Pigmentiphaga sp. H8: one gene and its partner. The main gene of each other region encodes a partner of the protein of the gene in region 2 in a complex. Links are inferred from orthologs where the notes say so. Each region holds a gene or a part of one and is shown on either strand. Other genes may lie near its edges.

Region 1 (13,428 bases), 1.0 Mb from region 2 along the record:
TACGCAAAGGCTCGCCCAAGAGGCGAGTCTGTCTGGCTCGCAAATACCGTGAATACCACTGCTTTCGATACCGCAACCGTCCATCTCCCCCACCGCGAACCGCGGTCAGTGGGCGATGGCCGCGGCATCCACGGTGCCTGCGCTCTCTCCCGACCTTGCGCATTCCCACCCGGCCGGTCATCGTGACCTGAGTCCGTGGGTGCGGCTTTTCGCGCACCGGTTTCCTCCACTCGCTCCGCGCACCCCGCATCTTCCGGACGGCCCGAGGCTGCGCGCCGGTTTTTCGGCGCGACACGACCACGGAGAACTTCATACATGAAGCGCATGCTGTTCAACGCAACGCACCAGGAAGAACTGCGCGTTGCCATCGTCGATGGGCAGAAGCTCATCGACCTCGACATCGAAACCGCCGGCCGCGAACAACGCAAAGGCAACATCTACAAGGGCGTCGTCACCCGCGTCGAACCCAGCCTGGAAGCCTGCTTCGTCAACTATGGCGAGGAACGCCACGGCTTCCTTCCCTTCAAGGAAATCGCCCGCACCTACTTCAAGGAAGGCGTGGACGTCCGCAGCGCCCGCATCCAGGACGTGCTGCGCGAAGGCCAGGAACTCATCGTCCAGGTCGAGAAGGAAGAGCGCGGCAACAAGGGCGCGGCCCTGACCACGTTCATCTCGCTGGCCGGCCGCTACCTGGTGCTGATGCCCAACAATCCCCGCGGCGGCGGCGTATCGCGCCGCGTCGAGGGCGAAGACCGCCAGGAACTGCGTGAAACCATGGAGCAGCTCCAGGTTCCGCAGGGCATGAGCATCATCGCCCGCACCGCCGGCATCGGCCGCAACGTCGAAGAACTGCAGTGGGACCTGTCCTACCTGATGCAGCTCTGGACCGCGATCGACGGCGCCGCCCGCGAGAACGCCGGCCCCATCCTGATCTACCTGGAATCGAGCCTGGTCATCCGGGCCATCCGCGATTATTTCTCGCCCGACATCGGCGAGATCCTGATCGACACCGACGACATCGCCGACCAGGCCTGCGCCTTCATGAGCGTGGTCATGCCGGACAATGTCCAGCGGGTGAAACGCTACCGCGACGACGTGCCCCTGTTCTCGCGCTTCCAGATCGAACACCAGATCGAGACCGCCTACGCCCGCACGGTGCCCCTGCCCTCGGGCGGCGCGGTGGTGATCGACCACACCGAGGCCCTGGTCGCGGTGGACGTCAACTCGGCGCGCGCCACCAAGGGCAGCGACATCGAGGAAACCGCGCTGCGCACCAACCTGGAAGCGGCCGACGAAGTGGCCCGCCAGCTGCGTTTGCGCGACCTGGGCGGCCTGATCGTCATCGACTTCATCGACATGGAAGACGGCAAGAACCAGCGCGCCGTCGAGCAGCGCCTGCGCGAAGCCCTCCATTTCGACCGCGCCCGCGTGCAGATGGGCAAGATCTCCCGCTTCGGCCTGATGGAGCTGTCGCGCCAGCGGCTGCGCCCGGCGCTGAACGAGGGCTCGCACATCACCTGCCCGCGCTGCAACGGCACCGGCGTCATCCGCGACACCGAATCCAGCGCGCTGCAGGTGCTGCGCCTGATCCAGGAAGAATCCATGAAGGAAAACACCGCCGCCGTGCACGCACAGGTGCCGGTGGAAGTGGCCACCTTCCTGCTGAACGAAAAGCGCACCGACATCGCCAAGATGGAAGCGCGCTCCAAGGTCAACGTCATCCTCATCCCCAACAAGCACCTCGAGACGCCCCACCATCGCATCGAGCGCCTGCGGCACGACGACCCCAGGCTGGAAAGCGCCAAGGCGAGCTTCGAGCTGGCCGAGGCACCCGAGACCAATCTCGCCTATTCCGCGCAGGAACACGAGGTCAAGGCCCGTCCCGAGGCCATCGTCAAGGGCATCACCCCCGCCCAGCCGGCGCCCGTCTCGTCCACGCCCTCGCCCAGCGCCAAGGCCCAACCCGCCGCGGCACCGGCCACTGGCGGCTTCCCGGCGCTGGTGTCGCGCCTGTTCGCCTGGCTCAAGGGCAGTCCCGCCCAGCCGGCCGAGCCGGCCGCCCGCCCGCGCAAGGACGAATCGCGCGAGGAACGTGACGCCCATCGCAACCGCCGCCGCACGCCCCAGGGCGGCGGCAACCGCGGCCGCCGCGACAACCGCGAAGCGCGCCCCGACGACCGCGATCGCCAGGAAGGCGAGGAAGGCCGCAAGGAAGCCCGTGATTCGCGCGGCCAGCGCCGCGACGGACGCCGGGACGACCGCGCCCGCGCGCCCAGGCAGGAAGAGCAACAGCGCCCCGTCGCCGCCGCGCCTGCCGCCGACGATGCCGAGCAGCAGTCGGGCGAGGCCCGCAACCGCAACCGCCGCGGCCGCCGCGGGGGACGCCGCGAGGACCTGCCGGCCGATGAGGCCGCCGGCTCGACCGTGGCCGCGGCCGCCGTCGTGGCTGGCGAGACGCTCGCGCCCGTCGTCGCTGCGCCCGAAGCTCCTGTCGTGCCGCAGGTACCGGTGGCCGCCGAGCCGCAAGACCTCCAGGACGAAGAGCAATTCGCATCCGCCGATGGCGCCGATAGCGCCGATGGCGAACCGGAACGCAAGCGCCGCCGCCGTCGCGGCCGCCGTGGCCGCCGCCAAGGCGAAGCCGGCGCCGCCCTGGGCGAAGATGGCTTGTCGGATGACGAATCGGCCGATGACGAGGATGGCGCGCCGGTGTCCGCCCCGGTCGAGCCGCTGGCCGTCGTGTCCGAGCCCATCCTGATCACCGCCGAGGCCCGGCCCATCGACACGCCCGTTCCCGTGGTGGCGGAAGTCGTGCACGCGCCGGCCGAACCGGTCCAGGAAGCCCAGCCGTCCTCGGAAGCGCCTTCCCAGGCCGAGGAACCCGCGCCCGTGGCGATCCCGCAGCCGGCCGAGGAACCCGCGCCCGCGGCGGCCGCCGAGGCCCCTGTCCAGCAGGCCGCCACGATCCCGGTCGAGCCGGTCCTGCCGGTCGAGGCCGTGAGCACGCCCGCGCCCCAAGCCGAAGCCCCCGCCGCGCAGCCCGAACCGGTTGCCGTGGAAGCCCAGGCCGAAGCGCCCGCGCCCGTGACCGAAACCCCGGTCCCGCAACCGGCCTCCATCCTGGATGCGCCGGCCCAGATCGTGGTGCCGCAGGCCGCCGCGTCGCACGACGAACTCGTGCGCGTGGTCGAGCAGGCCGGCATGCAGTGGGTGGAAACGGACAGCGCCAAGCTGGCCGCCTCCCGCCAGGCCGCGCCGGCCGCCGCGCCGGTCCGCCTGGGGCGCGAGCCGCGCGTCCACGCGCAGGCGACGTCCGAGGCGCTGGTCCAGGTCGAAACTCGTCCCGACCTGCATCACTGATCACGCAGCCGGGCCGTCACGATGCCGCACGTTCGCGTGCGGCATTTTTTTTGCTTCGAACCCGGGCCTCGGGCCACGAAACGCAACACCCGCGGCAGTGCCGCAAAATCACCACAAAGCTGCCCGCGCCCGGCCGCAACGCCTAGAATGGCGGCTTGGCCTGCCCTACGGGATATTCCCTCCATGTCCAGCAAGAAGACCCTCGAGAACTCATGGCTGGGGAACATCCCGCTGACCGGCAAGGTATCCCTGCTGGTGGGCTCGCTGCTGACCCTGTTCATCGTCTCCAGCATCGGCACGTCGCTGGTCCTGGAACAGGAGAAGCAGAACCGGGCCGCGTTCAGCACCACGGTCAACCTGCTGCGCGAGGTCGAGCAGACCAACCGCGTGCTGTACCAGCGGCAGTCCGAACTGCGGCAGTTGCTGCTCAGTTCGGGCGACCCCGACACCAAGACGCTGGATACCGCCAACGCCGCGATCGCCCGGCACCTGGATCACCTCGAACAGCAGGTCCGGCACGACGCCGCGCAAAGCACCCGCCTGGACACCATCCGCGACCTGGACGCCAGCTGGCGCAACAACGTCGAACAGCAGGTATTGCCCGAATTGCGGCGCCTGGCCAGGGAATCGCCGGCCGAGGCCGCCAGCCAACGCGAGCGGCTCTTCCCGAAGTTCACCAACAGCACTCCGGTCGCCACGCCCGCGATCGTCGCGGCACTCGATGGTTTCGGCACCTATGCCCGGCAGCAGCTGGACGAACGCGAACATGCCCTGGAGCAGTCCGAATCCCAGCGCGAGTGGCTGCTGTGGGGCACGCTGCTGCTGGCGGCGCTGTGCGGCGTGGCCGCCCTGCGGCTGTCGGCCACTCTCGTGACCCAGCCGCTGCGCCTGATGAGCGAACTCATGGAGCGGCTGGCCCGGCACGACCACGCCGTCGAGACGCCCCAGCTCGACCGGCGCGACGAGATCGGCACCATCTCCAGGGCCTTGACCGAGTTCAAGCAGATGGCCATCGATATTTCGGACCAGAACTGGGTGGGCCACTGCGTCGGAACGGTCGCCGACCGCCTGCAGCGCGCCTCCTCGCACACCGAGTTCGCTCAGGCACTGCTGTCGCAGCTCAGTCCCGAGCTGGGCGCGGGCGTGGCGCTGTTCCACCTGCGCGGCGAGGACGACACGCTGCATCCGGTCGGGCACTATGGATACCGGCCCGATCCCGAGAATGGACTCGAGCCGTTCAGGATGGGCGAAGGCCTGGTCGGCCAGTGCGCCCGCGAGGCCCGGACCATCGAACTCGATGCCGTGCCCGGCCATTACCTGCGCATGCGGTCCGGACTGGGCGAGGCGGTGCCTCCCCGCCTGATGCTGATCCCTGTCCTGTCGATGGAGCACGTCCTGGCCGTCATCGAACTGGGCCTGATGAGCCCCCTGGACGCCCGCCGCCATCGCCTGCTGGAAACCCTGCTGCCCGTCGTGGCCTTGTCGCTGGAGAACATCACGCGCTCCGTGCATACCCGGGAACTGCTGGAACGCACGCAAAGCCAGGCCGCCGAACTGCGTACCTCCGAGGAGGAACTGCGCACGCAGCAGGAGGAATTGCAGGCCTCGAACGAGGAATTGCGCCAGCAGTCGGAAATCCTGAACCAGCAGAAGACGCTGCTGGAGGCCCTGCAGCGGGAAACGGCCGACAAGGCGGACGCGCTGGCCCGCGCCAGCCAGTACAAGTCCGACTTCCTGGCCAACATGTCGCACGAGCTGCGCACACCGCTCAACAGCCTGCTGATCCTGTCCAACGACCTGGCCGAGAACCGCGAAGGCAACCTGAGCGAGGACCAGATCGAATCGGCCCGCATCATCCATGAAGGCGGCACCAATCTGCTGCGCCTCATCAACGACATCCTGGACCTGTCCAAGATCGAGGCCGGGAAGATGGAGTTGGCGCTCGAACAGGTCGACCTGCGCGGCTTCGCCTCCCGGTTCAAGCGCCAGTTCGACCACGTGGCGCGCGGCAAGGGCCTGCGCTTCACCGTCGAGATCGGCGATACCCTGCCGCCCGCGGTGCAGGCCGACGGCGGCAAGCTCGAGCAGATCGTGACCAACCTGCTGGGCAACGCCTTCAAGTTCACCCAGTCGGGCGAAGTCCGGCTGGTGCTGCGGCGCCCGGCCACCGACCTTCCCGGTTTTCCGGCCGACCGGTCCGTCTCGATCGAAGTGCACGACACCGGCATCGGCATCCCGCCCGAGAAATTCGCGCAGATCTTCGGCGCCTTCGAACAACTCGACGCCGGCACCAGCCGCCAGTTCGGCGGCACGGGCCTGGGCTTGGCGATCTCGCGCCGCCTGGCGCGCCTGCACCATGGCGACATCCAGCTGCGCAGCGAGCCCGGGCAAGGCAGCGTCTTCACAGTGGTGCTGCCGCAGCTCCAGCCCGGCGCGGCCGAACCTCCGCCCCCGGTCGAGGCCGCCCCCACCGCCAGCGACGCCACGACGACCTTGCCGGACACGCCGCCCGGCGACCCGGCCTCCCCCCGCGACACCACCATCCTCGTGATCGAGGACGACCCGGCCTTCGCGCGCGTCCTGGCCGACATGATCCGGCGCAAGGGCTGCTCGGCCCTGGTGGCCCACGGCGGCGAAGCCGGCCTGCAACTCGCCCGCCAGCATCATCCCACCGGCATCATCCTGGACCTGATGCTGCCCGACATGGATGGCTGGACGGTCCTGGAACGGCTCAAGGCCGAACCCGGCCTGCGCCACGTTCCCGTGCACATCGTCTCGGCACTGGACGAACCGGCACGCACCCGCGACTCCGGTGCGGCCGGCTACCTGACCAAGCCGGTGTCGGCCGACGCGCTCAACGGCGCCATCGACCGGTTGATGCTGCCAACCGAAGGACAGGCCCGGCGGCTGCTGATCATCGACGACGACCCGGCCTCCCGCACGTCGGTGCGGACCCTGCTGTCGTCCCAGCCCGTCGAGATCTCGGAAGCCGGCTCGGCCGAACAAGCGCTGGCCATGCTGCGCGACGAGACCTTCGACTGCGTCGTGCTGGACCTGGGCCTGCCCGGCATCTCCGGCTTCGACTTCCTTGAACGGCTGTCCGCCGTCGAGCCTCGCCCGCCGGTGGTGGTGTATTCCGCGCGGGAACTGTCGCGCGAAGACCAACTTCGGATACGCCTCCACACCGACAGCGTGGTGATCAAGGGCGCGCATTCGTCGGAACGGCTGCTGGACGAAGTCAGCCTCTTCCTGCACAGCGTGCGGCTGCGGCCCGCGGCGCCGGCCTCGGGCAGCGACGATGACCTGAAGGGGCGCAAGGTCCTGATGGTGGACGACGACATGCGCAACCTGTTCGCGCTGTCCAAGGCGCTGCGCGGGCGCGGCATGGAGGTCCTGATGGCGCAGGACGGCAGCAAGGCCCTGCGCCAGCTGGAAGAGAACCCCGACATCGAGCTGGTCCTGATGGACGTGATGATGCCGATCATGGATGGCTACGAGGCCACGCAGGAGATCCGCAAGAACCCGCGCCACGCCCACCTGCCCATCATCTCGCTCACCGCCAAGGCCATGCAGGGCGATCGCGAGAAAAGCCTTGCCTCGGGCGCCAACGACTACCTGCCGAAACCGGTGGACATTCCCAAGCTGCTGTCTATGATGCGAGTATGGTTGCACCGCTAGGCCCGCCTGGAACGCCATGGAACCCGACCTGGACGAAATCGAGCTGGACCTGTTCGTCGAAGCCCTGCGGCGGCGCCACGGCTATGACCTGAGCCAATACGCGCGCCCCTCGCTCAAGCGGCGCGTGCAGGGGCTGGTCCGCCAGCATGGCGTCGCGCACATCGGCGAACTCACCTCGCGCATGCTGCGCGATACCGCCTTCCTGCCGCAGGTGATCGACGGACTGTCGGTGCCGGTCTCGGAAATGTTCCGCGACCCCTTCGTGTTCGAAGCGCTGCGCACCAAGGTGTTCCCGACCCTGGCCTCGTATCCCAGCATCAACATCTGGCAGGCGGGCTGCGCCCACGGCGAGGAAGTCTATTCGCTCGCCATCCTGCTCGAGGAAGCCGGGCTGTACGAACGCAGCCAGATCTACGCCACCGATTTTTCCGACGCCGCGCTGGCGCGTGCCCGTGAAGGCATCTTCCCCGTGCGCGAGGCGCGGGCGGCCTCGCTGCGCTACCAGCAGTCGGGCGGCACCCGCACGCTGGCCGATTACTACCATGCGCGCTACGACCTGGTGAAGCTGGACGAATCGCTATGCCGCAACGTCGTGTTCGCCAACCACAACCTGGCCACGGACGGGGTGTTCTGCGAAGCTCACCTGATCCTGTGCCGCAACGTGCTGATCTACTTCAACAACGGCTTGCAGGATCGCACGCTGGCCCTGTTCGCCGACAGCCTCGTGCGCGGCGGCTTCCTGTGCCTGGGCACCAAGGAGAACCTCGCGCTGGCCTCGGCCGCTTCCAGCTTCGCCACGGTGGACGGCCCGGCGCGGATATTCCGGTCGGTGCGGGCGACCTGACGGAGGGATGCGATGGAACTGGTCGCCATCGGCTGTTCCACCGGCGGGTTGCGGGCCCTGCAAGTCCTGCTGCGCGGCCTGGCCCCCTGCCCCCGGACCGCGTTCGTCGTCGTCATCCACACGGCCTCGGCCGACAGCGACTCGCTGTGCCAGTTGCTCGCCCGCGACACCCCCATGCCCGTGCAGGAAGCGCAGGAGCGTGCGCCGGTGCTGCCGGGCGTGCTGTATGTCGCGCCGCCGGGCTATCATCTGCTGATCGGGCGCGACCAATATTTCTATTTGAATGTCGACCCCAAGGTCTGCTTCGTGCGACCCAGCATCGACGTGCTGTTCGAATCGGCCGCCGATGCTTACCGCCACCGCATGGCCGGCGTGATCCTGACCGGCGCCAACGACGACGGCGCCCGCGGACTGCGCTGCGTGCGGCAACAGGCGGGCATCGCGCTGGTGCAGGACCCGGAGGAAGCGGAAGCCTCCAGCATGCCAGAAGCGGCGCTTTCCCTGGCGGGTGCCGACCATTGCCTCGCGCTCGTCGACATCGCGAGCGAACTCAACCGGATGTGCCTATCTTGAAGACCAATCTGCCCGCTCCCAAGATCCTGATCGTGGACGACACGCCGGCCAACCTGTTCGCCATGCGCAAGCTGCTGGCGCAGATCGACGCCGAACTGGTCACGGTCACCTCGGGCAACGAAGCGCTGGCGCTTTGCCTGGACCAGCGCTTCGCGCTGATCCTGCTCGACGTCAACATGCCGGAGATGGACGGCTACGAGGTCGCCGCCCTGCTGTCCAACGAACCGCTCAATCGCGACACGCCCGTCATCTTCGTCACCGCCGCCTACGCCGACGACCTGAACCAGTTGAAGGGCTATCGCAGCGGCGCGGTGGACTACATCGCCAAGCCGGTCAACGACTCGATCCTGCTGTCCAAGGTCAAGGTATTCCTGGAACTGGAAACCGGCCGCCAGCAGCTGGCGCAGGCGCTGTCCACGCTGGAACAGCGCAACCAGCAGTTGCAGGTGGAGATCGCCGAACGGCGCCGCATCGAGGAGCAGATGCGCCACCAGGCCACGCACGACCAGTTGACGGGGCTGCCGAACCGAGCCTTGTTCATCGAGACCCTGGATCGCTTCCTGAGCCGCGCCCAGCGGCACGAGGAATTGTTCGCCCTGCTGTACGTGGACATCGACGGCTTCAAGCAGGTCAACGACAGCCACGGCCACCAAGCCGGCGACATGCTGTTGCAGGCCTTCTCGCTGCGCCTGCGGTCCGCTCTTCGCGGCGAGGATGTCGTGGCCCGCCTGGGTGGCGACGAATTCGGCGTCCTGCTGTGCAAGGCCGCCGATGGCGGCGCGATCCAGCAGAAATGCGTCGACCTGTGCGAGATCCTGCGCGCGCCCTACCGTCTGACCAGCAACGGCCAGGCCTTCACGGCCCACGTCGGGGCCAGCATAGGCGCCGCGATCGCCATGCAGCACGGCATCAACCGCGACAGCCTGGTGCAGGCGGCCGACAACGCGATGTACGAAGCCAAGCGCAGCGGCAAGAACCAGGCGAGGCTGGCCGCCACGCTGCTGTGACCGCCCGCGCTAAAGCGTGACCGCGACGCCCTGGCGGGCGTCGGCGTGGCGCAGGAAATCGGTGACGGCGGCGCCCCCCATGGGGGGCGAACACAGGAAACCCTGCCAGGCATCACAGCCCAGGTGCCTGAGCGCTTCCAGCTGCTGCGGCGTCTCGACGCCTTCGGCGATGGTCTGGATATCGACCGAGCGGCAGAACTGGATGACGGTGCGCAGCATTTCCTTGTCGTAGGTGTTGTCCAGCATCCCGGCCACGAACTGCCGGTCCAGCTTGACCGCCGCGAACTGCGCCGAGCGCAGCCGCAGGAAATTGGAATATCCGCTGCCAAAGTCGTCCAGGCTGAAGCCCACCCCCATTTCCCCCAGCCGCCGGGTGATGGTGCCGGCCTCTTCCGGATCGGGGATCTCGGCCGATTCGGTCAGCTCGATCTCCAGCCGGCCCGGTTCGATGCCGTATTCCTCGAGGATCCGGCCCACGCTCTCGGCCAGGTCCCCCTGCAATTGGGCGGCGCTGAGATTGACGGCCACCTGGGCACAGAACACGCCTTCCTCGCGCCATTGGGCCAGTTGCTGGCACGCGCGCCTGAGCACCCACATGCCCAGCGCGGAGCTGAGCCCCGCCGCCTCGACCTCGGGCACGAAGTCGTTGGGCATGACCAGGGTGCCCTTGCGATGCCAGCGCACCAGGGCTTCGACGCCACGCACCCGGCCGGTCCGCATCTCGAGCTGAGGCTGGTAGAACAGTTCGAACTCGCCGCGGTCCAGGCCCTGTATGACCTCGGTGACCAGCGTGTCCTCGCGCGACATCAGCACGCCGTCCAGGTCCTCGGGACCGTCGTTCCAGCACACCCAGCGCGCGCGGGTGCGCAGCGCGTAGCGGGCCGCCTGCTGGGCGCGCAGCAGCACGTTGGAAGGCTGGGGCAGGTCGCTGGGCAGCATGACGATGCCGAAGGCCGCCAGCGAGGACCCCTGGCTGGCACCCAGTATCTGCAACAGCGAGGACCGCTGGAACAACCGCTGGGCAGCGCCTATCGCTCCCGATTTGTCGTTGACGTCGCGCAACACGACGATCAGGCTGGCGTCGTCGAGCATGCAAAGCAGGTCGTCCGCCCGGATGAAGCGGCGGATCTTGCTGAGGATTTCGTCGCGCTGATGGGGAGCGGCGTCGGAGGGCAAGGCCAGCGCCATGACGGCGGCGCGCCGGCGCTCGCCGATCAGCACGCCCAGTTCGCGCAACAGCATGGCCCGTTCGCTGACATTGGCGAACTGTCGTACGGCCTCGGCGGGCTTGGACCTTCTAGGCATCGGCGACATGGAAAAATCGAACAAACATCACGCTTCTTTTAATCGATATACCGCTAGTCCGTCATCGGCGCCAGGCACACGGAGCCGTGATACATGATCATCGCACAGAGGCGATCATCGCAAAAGCGAAACCGCGCCCCGTGGGGCCAGCCCGGTCATCCGGGGCGAAACACGCGCCTTTCGCGGCAAGTTAGTAAACGCCAACATTAGACTTCACCCGATAATCAGTATGGGATCATTACGAGACGCATAGGCGGCAAGAACGGGCTTGCCCGTTACAATGTTAACAACTGTTGCCTTCAGTACGAACCCCCTTCGGCAATACCCTATGCTCTCAAACGGATCAATGGGAAATACATGAAAAAATCCGACGACATCGCCAACCTGTTCCGGCACTTCGGCGGCCAGCCTGGCCAGTACCAGGAAATCAGTCGCGCCAACGAAGCCCGCCAGTCACGCGAGCGCTGGCCGCTGCTGGCCTCGATCGAGGCGGACCAGGCTGCACGGCTTCCCCCCGTGGAAGCGCCTGTCCTCGGAGACCTTCCGCAGGCACCGCAGCCGACCGTCCTGCCCGCGGCCGCCCGGCCGGTTGCCGCGCCGCCGGCCGCCGAACCGGTTCCGTCACCGGCTGGGCGCATCGAGCCCCACCTGTCCGCCTCGCCGGCATCGCCTCCTCCCGCCGCTCCGCGCGCCGACGCCGGCGTCTCCACGACCGACGCCCGCATGGCTCCTGAGCGGGGACCGGAACCCCAGTTGCAAGCGCTGTTCACCCGCCTGGCCCGACCTGCCCCGCAAACCCCGGCCGGCAAGAAAAGCGAATCCCTTCTCGAACGTTTGAATCGACTGTGAAGATCATTGCAGTCGTTTCCGCCAAGGGCGGCGTCGGCAAGACCACGGCCGCCGCGAACCTCTGCGCGGCCCTGCGGCAGGGCGGCCGCAACGTGCTCGCCATCGATCTCGACCCCCAGAACGCCTTGCACCTGCATTTCGGCGACGATCCCCAGCGCATCACGGGCACGTCCCGGGCGACGCTGGCCGGGCAGGACTGGCGCGACATCCGCTTCTCCAGTTCGTCCGGCGTCGTCGTCCTGCCTTACGGGGCCGTCAACGAGGACGACCGGCGGGCCTTCGAGCGCCACCTGGAAGTACACGCCGACTGGCTGCCCCGCAACCTCCAGGGCTTGGGCCTGGGCGCCCAGGACCTGGTCGTGCTGGACACGCCCCCGGGCCCCTCGATCTACATGCGCACCGCCTTGTCGGCGGCGCAGCTGAGCGTCATCGTGACGCTGCCCGACGCCGCTTCCTATGCCACGCTTCCGATGATGGAAGGCCTGGTCCAGACCTACTGCGTCACGCGGCCCGACTTCATCAACCACGTGTTCGTGGTCAACCAGGTCGACAACTCGCGGCAGCTCGCGCGCGACGTACTGCAGGTCATGCGCGCCGACTTCGGCAAGCGCGTGGTCGGCGTCATCCACCAGGACCAGTCGGTCAGCGAAGCCCTTGCCTTCAACCAGAGCGTGCTTGACTACGACCCGCGGTGCCAGGCCACGCAGGACTACCTGGCGTGCGCCCAGAGCATCGAGGCCATGCTGTCCGCCCCCGGGTCCTCGCTCTGATCTCAGGCGCGGTGCTACGGCGCAACCCTTCCGTGCCATGGGGTAGTATTACAGTACATGGCGGGCCGGTCCCGCCCCTGCTGCTGCCCTTCGTACCGTGACCGCAAAAACCATCCTGCTGACCGATTACCGCGCGCGCCGCCCCGTTCCCGTCGCCGCCGGCGACCTCATCACGCCCTCCGGCCGGCTGGCGGACACGCGCGGCAGGATGCTGCACGACCTGCGCATCTCCGTCACCGACCGCTGCAACTTCCGCTGCGTGTACTGCATGCCCAAGGAAGTCTTCGGCAAGGACTACCCCTACCTGCCCCACGACGCCCTGCTCAGCTTCGAGGAAATCGTGCGGCTGGCGCGGGTGTTCGCGGCCCACGGCGTCGAGAAGATCCGCCTGACCGGCGGCGAGCCGCTGCTGCGCAAGAACATCGAGACCCTGGTTGCCCGGCTGGCCGAACTGCGCACGTCATCGGGCAAGCCGCTCGACCTGACCCTGACCACCAACGCGTCGCTGCTGGCACGCAAGGCGCGCGCCCTGGCCGAGGCGGGGCTGAACCGGGTCACCGTCAGCCTGGACGCACTGGACGACGCGGTTTTTCGCCGCATGAACGACGTCGACTTCGCCGTCGCCGACGTGCTGCACGGCATCGATGCCGCGGCCGAAGCGGGCCTGGGACCCATCAAGGTCAACATGGTGGTCAAGAAGGGCCTGAACGACGACCAGATCGAACCCATGGCCGAGCACTTCCGCCACTCTGGCCATACCCTGCGCTTCATCGAGTACATGGACGTAGGCGCGTCCAACGGCTGGAAGATGGATGAAGTCGTGCCCTCGGCCGACATCCTGCGCCGCCTGGACGCCCGCTGGCCGCTCGAAACCCTGGAGCCGCACTACACCGGCGAAGTCGCCCAGCGCTGGCGCTATCGCGACGGTGGCGGCGAAGTCGGCGTCATCTCCAGCGTCACCCAGGCCTTCTGTTCATCCTGTACCCGCGCCCGCCTGTCCACCGAAGGCCAGCTCTACCTGTGCCTGTTCGCCGACCAGGGC
Region 2 (7,868 bases):
CCAACCGCAGCTCGAGCCAGTCGTTCCGCGGCATGGGCATGGACTTCGGGCTGAAGGTGCTGTCCGAGGTGAAGGCGCAGGTCGGCGTGCCGGTGCTGACCGACGTGCATGAGACCGAGCAGGCCCGCCCCGTGGCCGACGTGGTGGACATGCTGCAGACGCCGGCCTTCCTGTGCCGCCAGACCGATTTCATCCGTGCCTGCGCGGCCACGCTCAAGCCGGTCAACATCAAGAAGGGCCAGTTCCTGGCGCCGCACGACATGGTCAACGTCGTGGCCAAGGCCCGCGAGGCCGCGGTCGAGGCGGGCGGCGACGGCGGCAACATCCTGGTGTGCGAGCGCGGTGCATCGTTTGGCTACAACAATCTCGTGTCGGACATGCGCTCGCTCGCTATCATGCGCGAAACGGATTGCCCCGTCGTGTTCGACGCCACGCACTCGGTCCAGCTTCCGGGCGGGCAGGGCACCACTTCCGGCGGGCAGCGCGAATTCGTGCCGGTGCTGGCGCGGGCGGCGGTGGCCGTGGGCGTGTCGGGCCTGTTCATGGAAACGCACCCGGATCCGGCCCATGCCAAGTCCGACGGGCCCAACGCCGTGCCGCTGGCGCGCATGGGCGACCTGCTGGCATCGCTGATAGAACTCGACCGCGTGACCAAGCGTCACGGGTTCCTCGAAAACGATTTCCAATAACTTTTCTTGAGACTGGACTCCTATGAGCGCAATCGTAGACATCATCGGGCGCGAGATCATTGATTCCCGCGGCAATCCCACCGTCGAGTGCGACGTGCTGCTGGAATCGGGCGCGATGGGCCGCGCCGCCGTGCCCTCGGGCGCGTCCACCGGCGCGCGCGAAGCCATCGAGCTGCGCGACGGCGACAAGTCGCGCTACCTGGGCAAGGGCGTGCTCAAGGCCGTCGAGAACGTCAATACCGAGATCGCCGAAGCGCTGATGGGCCTGGATGCGCAGGAACAGGCCTTCCTGGACCGTACCCTGATCGAACTGGACGGCACCGAGAACAAGGAGCGCCTGGGCGCCAACGCCATGCTGGCCGTCAGCATGGCCGTGGCCAAGGCCGCCGCCGAGGAATGCAGCCTGCCCCTGTACCGCTATTTCGGCGGCAGCGGCGCGATGAGCATGCCCGTCCCGATGATGAACGTCATCAACGGCGGCGCGCACGCCAACAACAACCTCGACATGCAGGAATTCATGATCCTGCCGGTGGGGGCCAGCAGCTTCCGCGAATCGCTGCGCATGGGCGCCGAAGTCTTCCACGCGCTGAAGAAACTGATTCATGACAAGGGCATGTCCACCGCCGTGGGCGACGAAGGCGGCTTCGCCCCCAACGTCGAGAACCACGAGGCGGCCATCCAGCTCGTGCTGCAGGCCATCGAGAAGGCCGGCTACGAGCCCGGCAGCCAGATCGCCCTGGGCCTGGACTGCGCCAGCTCGGAATTCTTCCGCGACGGCAAGTACCGCCTGGAAGGCGAGGGCGTGACCCTGAGCGCGCAGGAACTGACCCACATGCTGGCCACCTGGTGCGACAAGTATCCGATCATCTCGATCGAGGACGGCATGGCCGAGAACGATTGGGACGGCTGGAAGTACCTGACCGAGCAGCTGGGCAAGAAGGTGCAATTGGTGGGCGACGATCTGTTCGTCACCAACACCAGCATCCTGAAGCGTGGCATCGAGCAGAACATCGCCAACTCGATCCTGATCAAGATCAACCAGATCGGCACGCTGACGGAAACCTTCGCGGCGATCGAGATGGCCAAGCGCGCCGGCTACACGGCCGTGGTGTCGCACCGTTCGGGCGAGACCGAGGACACGACCATCGCCGACATCGCCGTGGCCACCAACGCGCTGCAGATCAAGACGGGGTCGATGTCGCGCTCGGACCGCATGGCCAAGTACAACCAGCTGCTGCGGATCGAGGAAGACCTGGGTGACGTCGCCCACTATCCCGGCCGCGAGGCTTTCTACAACCTGCGCTGATGCGCGCGGCCGCGCCGCCCGTGCGGCGCGGTCCACGGAAGAGCCTCCATGCGCCTGCTCACGCTGATAATCGCCTTGCTGCTGGTGATGATCCAGTATCCGCTCTGGCTGGGTAAGGGCGGTTGGCTGCGCACCTGGGAACTCGAGCGCCAGCTCGATGCCCAGCGGCATAGCAATGACGAGCTGCGCACGCGCAACGTCGCGCTGGATGCCGAAGTACGCGACTTGAAGAGCGGGACCGACGCCATCGAGGAGCGGGCCCGCTACGAACTCGGCATGCTGCGCCAGAACGAGGCCTTCGTGCAGATCGTCGACACCCCGCCGGCCGGCACCGTGCCGGCCAGCGCGGCTCAGCCGGCCTCCCGGCCGGCGGCCGCTCCCCGCTCGCGCTGACGCCGGGCCTAGGGACCGAGCAGATCCCGGTTCCTGCCATGCTCGCGCGCCGCCGACTGCATCGGCATGGCGATTTCGCGGCGTATCACCAGCAGGCCCGCCGCGCGAGCCTGTTTCACGTAGTCATCGCTTTCCGATGCGCTCGCCAACGACCGCAGCAGGGCGCGCATGCCTGGCAGATAGGGGGCGTGCAGATAGGTCAGCCGCAGCACCAGTGTATTGGCGTCGAACAAGGTCTGGCCCGAGCGTGGACCGATACCGCCGCGGTAGCGTGAAAGGTAGACCGTGTCGTGGTGCAGGCGCTGGTAGTCGTAGTCGAGTTCGCGTGGTCCCGCCGAGCGGCCGACCGCGAAGTCCTGGAAGCTGGCGGGAGTCGGGCTGAGTTGCTCGAGCCGCGCCATGCGCAGGCCGTGGGTGCGGGCCCAGCTTGCCATGCGCGCCCGCACCGCGGACAACTGCTCGTCCGGGTTCGGCGTGGCGCGGACGCCCAGGGCGGGAGACAGCGCGCGTTCGAAGGCTTGGGCGGTGGCCGCCGGATCGGCTCGCGCCGCGGTTCCGGCGCGAGCGGCCTCGAACAGGGCGTAGCCGACGGCCTGGCGCATCAGCAGCCAGCGGCCCGTTTCGAAGGCGCCCAGGCCCGCCCATAGCAAAGGAAGGGCGATGACCGTGAATTCGGCCATGGCGGCACCGCGCTGGCGAAGAAGAGAGCGCATGGACGGAGAGTGGCTGGAAGAGCCCTCCAGCGTGCCCGCACGCGGGCGATGCGTCGATTGTGGGAACCACGGCCGCCAGCCAATGAGGAGGCGCTGGTTCCTTAATGCCGCGCTTCGCTCTGGTGCCGAACCTTGGCCGACGCGTTCGCGAACAACTCCGCGCAATCGACCGGGTCGAACTCGAAGCTTTTCACGCAGTAGTCGCAATTGATCTGGACGCGTCCCTGTTCGGCCAGGATGTCGTCGATTTCTTCCCTGCCCAGGCGCAGCAGCACATCGGCCACCTTTTCGCGCGAGCAGGTGCAGCGGTACGACACGGCGGCCGGTTCGAAGGTCCGCAGGGTTTCCTGCCAGTACAGGCGCCGGACCAGCGCGTCGGGCGTCAGCGTGAGCAGTTCCTCGGACTTGATGGTCTCGGCCAGGATCTGGGCGCGTTCCCAGGTGTCGTCCGCGACCGAGGCCGGCGCGGGTTCGGCGGCCGCCTTGCCGCCCTGGCGGGGCAATTGTTGCAGCAGCACGCCGGCGGCGCAGCCGGTGTCGGCGGCCAGCCAGATGCGCGTCTGCAGCTGTTCGGAAGCCAGCATGTAGTGCTCCAGCGCCTGGGCCACCGATTCGCCCTGCAGGGCGACGATGCCCTGATAGGGCTGCTGGCCGGGCAGGCGCTCCTGCGGATCCAGTACCACCGAGAAGCGGCCGCCGCCGTTGGGGTTCAGCAGGCTTTGGAAGGTGCCGTCGTCGGGCACGGCATGGCCTTCGCGCAGCTTGACGGTCGCCCGCATGCCCAGATCGGCGTGGCATTCCACCACGATCAGGCCGATCGGGCCATCGCCCTGCAATTGCAGCACCACGGTGCCGTTGAACTTGATGTTGGCGGCCAGCAGCGCACTGGCCGCGACGAGTTCGCCGAGCAGCTTCTGGACGGCGGACGGATAGTCGTGCCGCGCCTGGATTTCCTTCCAGGTCTCGCGGATGGACACGACTTCGGCCCGGACCGTCTGGTCCTCGAACAGGTATTTCTTGAGTTGGTCGGACAAGAAGGCTTCCTCGGAAAAAATGGGCGGCTGCAGTGGTCGCCTTGACCGGCCATTCTACAATGCACCCCATGACTGCTGAACTGGAACTGCGGCAGGCCGCCTGCGCGCTGCTGGTCCTGGATGACCCGGCCGGGAAGGCCGCCGGTACCCGCGAACTGGCGGCCACGTCTATATATGTGGACGCCGGCCGCGTCTTGCAAGAGCCCGCGGGAGTGCCGGGCCGGCCGGCCCGGCCGCCGCTGGTGTCGCCGCGCGATGTGCCGGGGCGGGGCGTGGCCTCGGTCGAGGCGCGGGCGGCGCTGCTGCACGCGCTGGCCCATATCGAGTTCAACGCGATCAACCTGGCGCTGGACGCGGTCTGGCGCTTCGCCGGCATGCCCCAGGACTACTACCTGGACTGGCTGAAGGTCGCCGGCGAGGAAGCCCTGCATTTTTCGCTGTTGGCCGAGCATCTGCGCATCCTGGGCCATGCCTACGGCGATTTCCCCGCCCACGACGGGCTGTGGCAAATGGCCGAGCGGACCCGGCTCGATCCGCTGGCCCGGATGGCGCTGGTGCCGCGTACGCTGGAGGCCCGCGGGCTGGACGTCAGTCCTGCGATACGGGCCAAGCTGGCCGGAGCGGGAGACGCGGCGGCGGCCGGCATCCTGGACATCATCCTGCGCGACGAGATCGGCCACGTGGCCATCGGCAACCGCTGGTACCGGTATCTGTGCGAGCGCGAGGGCGTCGATCCCGTGGACCACTACGCGGTGCTGGCCCGGCGCTACGACGCGCCGGGCCAGTTCGGTCCGTTCAATATGCCCGCCCGCCGGGCGGCGGGCTTCACGGAAGCGGAGTTGCGCTCGCTGGAGCTGTCGGCCATTTCCGGCCGCGATCGTCCTCGATCTGCCTGAGCGCCTGGCGCCGGATCTTGCCCGAGGGAGTGAGCGGCAGGGCCTCGACGAATTCGATCTCCTTGGGCGCGCCGTCCTGGCCGAGCTGCGCGCAGGCGTGCGACAGCAGGGCTTCCCGCAGGGCCGCCTCGCGTCCGGCCTTGTCCTGTTCCGGCACGGCCAGGGCGACGACGTAGGCCTTGATGCCGCTGCCGTCCGGCGTCGGCACGACCACCGCCTCGACCACCTCGGGGTGCTGGGTCAGGCAGTCCTCGATGGGGCCGGGCGCCACCAGGCGGCTGCCCAACTGGAACATTTCGTCCAGGCGGCCCACGTACCAGAGGTAGCCGTCGGCATCCTGCCGGGCGAGATCGCCCGTGCGATGCCAGGTCCCGCTGACCGGCCGCCCGGTTTCCTCGCCCCGCCAGTAGCCGGCGAAGAAGGAGGGATCGGGATGGCCATGGATGTCGTAGCGGTTGACGGCGATCTCGCCATGTTCGCCGGTGGCGACCGGCCGGCCCAGGGCATCGACGATGGCGATCTGGTGGCCGGGGTAGGGCCTGCCCAGGCTGCCCGCCCGGGCGGGCCATTTCTGGCCGCTCTGGCCGATGACGGTGCCGATCTCGACCTGGCTGAAGGTCTCGTTGGGTTCGACCCCCAGTGCCGCCTTGCATTGTTCGAACAGCGCCGCGCCCAGCGAGGTGTCGGTGGCGGTGATGGCGCGCAGGGCCAGCCGGTGGCGCTCGGCGGGGCGGGGCACGGCCTTGAGCAGCCGGCGCAGGTCGCGGGTGGTCAGCGCGATGTTGGTGACGCGGTAGCGTTCCAGCAGGGCGAACGTGGCGTCGGGATCGGGCGGCTGGCGCATGCCCACTACCGGCTGGCCGAAATACAGGCCCGGTAGCAGCGCGCCGAACAGGCCGTGGGGGCTGCCCCATTCGGAGGCCGTCCACAGGACGTCGGCGGGCTGGGGGAACCAGTTCTGGGCGGCCACGAAGCCGGGCAGGTTGCCGATCAGGGTGGCGTGGGGCAGGACCACGCCCTTGGGCACGCTGCCCGCGCCCGCCGTATAGAGCAGCAGCGCGGGGTCGGAGGCCGAGGTGGGGTGCATGTCGAAGGCACTTTCCTGGCGGGCGAGCAGCGTGCGCCAGGAAAGGACCCGCTCGTCGTCCAGGTCGATGCCGACCGTCTGGCGCAGCAGGGGACAGTGCTCGGTGGCTGGCAGCAGGGCCGCCGCCGCGGCGCCGTCGACGATGGCGATCCGGGCTTCGCTGTCGCGCAGCCGCTGTTCGTAGGTCTGGGCGTTCAGCGCGACCGACAGCGGGACGGTAATGGCGCCCATCTGGTAGACGGCGATATGGGCGACGACGGCTTCGGGGCGCTGGGGCAGGGCGATGGCGACGCGGTCGCCGCGCTGCACGCCCATGCGGCGCAGGCCATTGGAGAAGCGGTTGGCGTATTCGTGCAGGCGGCCGTAGGTCCAGACTTCGCGCCGTCCTTCGGCATCTTCGGCGTAGATCGCGATGCGGCGGGCATCGGCGCTGGTGACGGTCCAGCGGCGGCAGCAGACATCGGCGATGTTCAGGCGTTGCGGGACCCACCAACGGAACGTGGTGTAGAGTGCCTGGTACTGGTCTTCCATAACCCTCCGCTGGATTCAGGATCTGGTCCGGCCAGGTCGGCGGACGGGGTTTGCTGCGTTATATAGCAATCATTACTGACCTGACCGATAACCGCAATGGCTTTGGTGCCCGCGGTGCCAGGCCAAACGCCTCACGAGCCCCGTCTTTTCGCGGGTTTTCCTCCAATTTCCCCTAATTGTCGATAAATGATCATGTACGAGCCGCTTGTAGCCCCGCGATCGGAGTATCTGGATGTTCGGGGTTTGCGTCACCATTTTCGTCATTGGGGCGACAGCAGCGCGCCGTTGCTGCTGGCGCTCCACGGCTGGATGGATTCGTCGGCCTCGTTCCAGTTCGTGGCGGACCGCTTGGCGGGCGATTTCCATGTCGTGGCGCCTGACTGGCGCGGCTTCGGCAGGACGCAGTGGGGAGGCGGCGATTGCTACGAGGTCGGCGAATACCTGGGTGATCTGGACGCTTTCTGCCGTCATTTGTCGCCTTCTTCTCCCGTCCGGCTGTTGGGGCACAGCATGGGCGGCAACATGGCCATGCTGTACGCCGGCGTGCGCCCCGAACGAGTGGCGGCGGTGGCCAACCTGGAAGGGATGGGGCTGTCGGCGCAGCCGGCCGACGCGGCGCCGGGCCGGCTGCGGCAGTGGATGGATCAGATCGTGGCCGGCGCGCGGCTGGGGGACTACGACAGTCCCGAGGCCTATGCGCAGCGCCTGATGCGGGACAATCCCAGACTGGATGCCGCGAAGGCGCTGTTCCTGGCCCGCGAGAACGGCTGTCCCGAAGGGGAGCGGTGGCGGCTGCGTGCCGATCCCGTCCACAAGATCGTCAATCGTGTCCTTTATCGGTTGGAAGAGGTGCTGGCCTGCTGGCGTGCGATCACGGCGCCGGTGCTGTGGGTGGAAGCCGCTGACAGCGCCGTCCGCGCCCGGGCATGGGCGGAGCCGGGCTACGAGGACAGGCTGGCTGGCGTTGCTTGCCTGCAACGGGTGACGGTCGCCGATGCCGGCCACATGCTGCATCAGGATCGTCCGGCCGAGGTGGCGCAACTCGTAGCAGATTTCCTGGCGCGGGCGGCGACGGTGCCGAGTGGCCGTCCTACAATGTGAACATGGAATCCGCCCTGAACGTCGATCTGCACTGCCATTCCCAGGTGTCGGACGGCATGCTGCCGCCCGCCGAGCTGGCGGCGCGGGCGCGCCGCAATGGCGTCGACGTACTGGCGCT

What was found.
Region 1: the proteins of eno (region 2) and EGT29_RS15945 are in contact, whole or in part, in a solved structure (PDB 2FYM), measured with the Escherichia coli proteins. The link is inferred for Pigmentiphaga sp. H8 from one-to-one orthologs.

The regions. Positions count from the first base shown.
Region 1 is NZ_CP033966.1:3,372,406-3,385,833, forward strand. The notes cover bases 1-3,560. They hold EGT29_RS15945 (Rne/Rng family ribonuclease), read left to right. Parts: upstream 1-315; coding sequence 316-3,360; downstream 3,361-3,560. Other genes in these bases: EGT29_RS15950 (response regulator), read left to right, coding at 3,544-3,560. Also shown: more of EGT29_RS15950, read left to right, coding at 3,561-7,038; EGT29_RS15955 (protein-glutamate O-methyltransferase CheR), read left to right, coding at 7,055-7,882; EGT29_RS15960 (chemotaxis protein CheB), read left to right, coding at 7,895-8,455; EGT29_RS15965 (diguanylate cyclase), read left to right, coding at 8,452-9,462; EGT29_RS15970 (GGDEF domain-containing phosphodiesterase), read right to left, coding at 9,472-10,776; cellulose biosynthesis protein BcsP, read left to right, coding at 11,125-11,616; cellulose biosynthesis protein BcsQ, read left to right, coding at 11,613-12,386; GTP 3',8-cyclase MoaA, read left to right, coding at 12,484-13,428. UniProt on the Escherichia coli protein: Endoribonuclease that plays a central role in RNA processing and decay. Required for the maturation of 5S and 16S rRNAs and the majority of tRNAs. Also involved in the degradation of most mRNAs.
Region 2 is NZ_CP033966.1:2,343,616-2,351,483, forward strand. What follows is about bases 1-2,853. They hold eno (phosphopyruvate hydratase), read left to right. Parts: upstream 1-711; coding sequence 712-1,995; downstream 1,996-2,853. Other genes in these bases: kdsA (3-deoxy-8-phosphooctulonate synthase), read left to right, coding at 1-689; ftsB (cell division protein FtsB), read left to right, coding at 2,044-2,388; EGT29_RS11195 (hypothetical protein), read right to left, coding at 2,397-2,853. In the rest of the region: more of EGT29_RS11195, read right to left, coding at 2,854-3,068; Hsp33 family molecular chaperone HslO, read right to left, coding at 3,203-4,135; EGT29_RS11205 (ferritin-like domain-containing protein), read left to right, coding at 4,204-5,031; EGT29_RS11210 (acyl-CoA synthetase), read right to left, coding at 4,961-6,649; EGT29_RS11215 (alpha/beta fold hydrolase), read left to right, coding at 6,893-7,750; EGT29_RS11220 (3',5'-nucleoside bisphosphate phosphatase), read left to right, coding at 7,753-7,868. UniProt on the Escherichia coli protein: Catalyzes the reversible conversion of 2-phosphoglycerate (2-PG) into phosphoenolpyruvate (PEP). It is essential for the degradation of carbohydrates via glycolysis.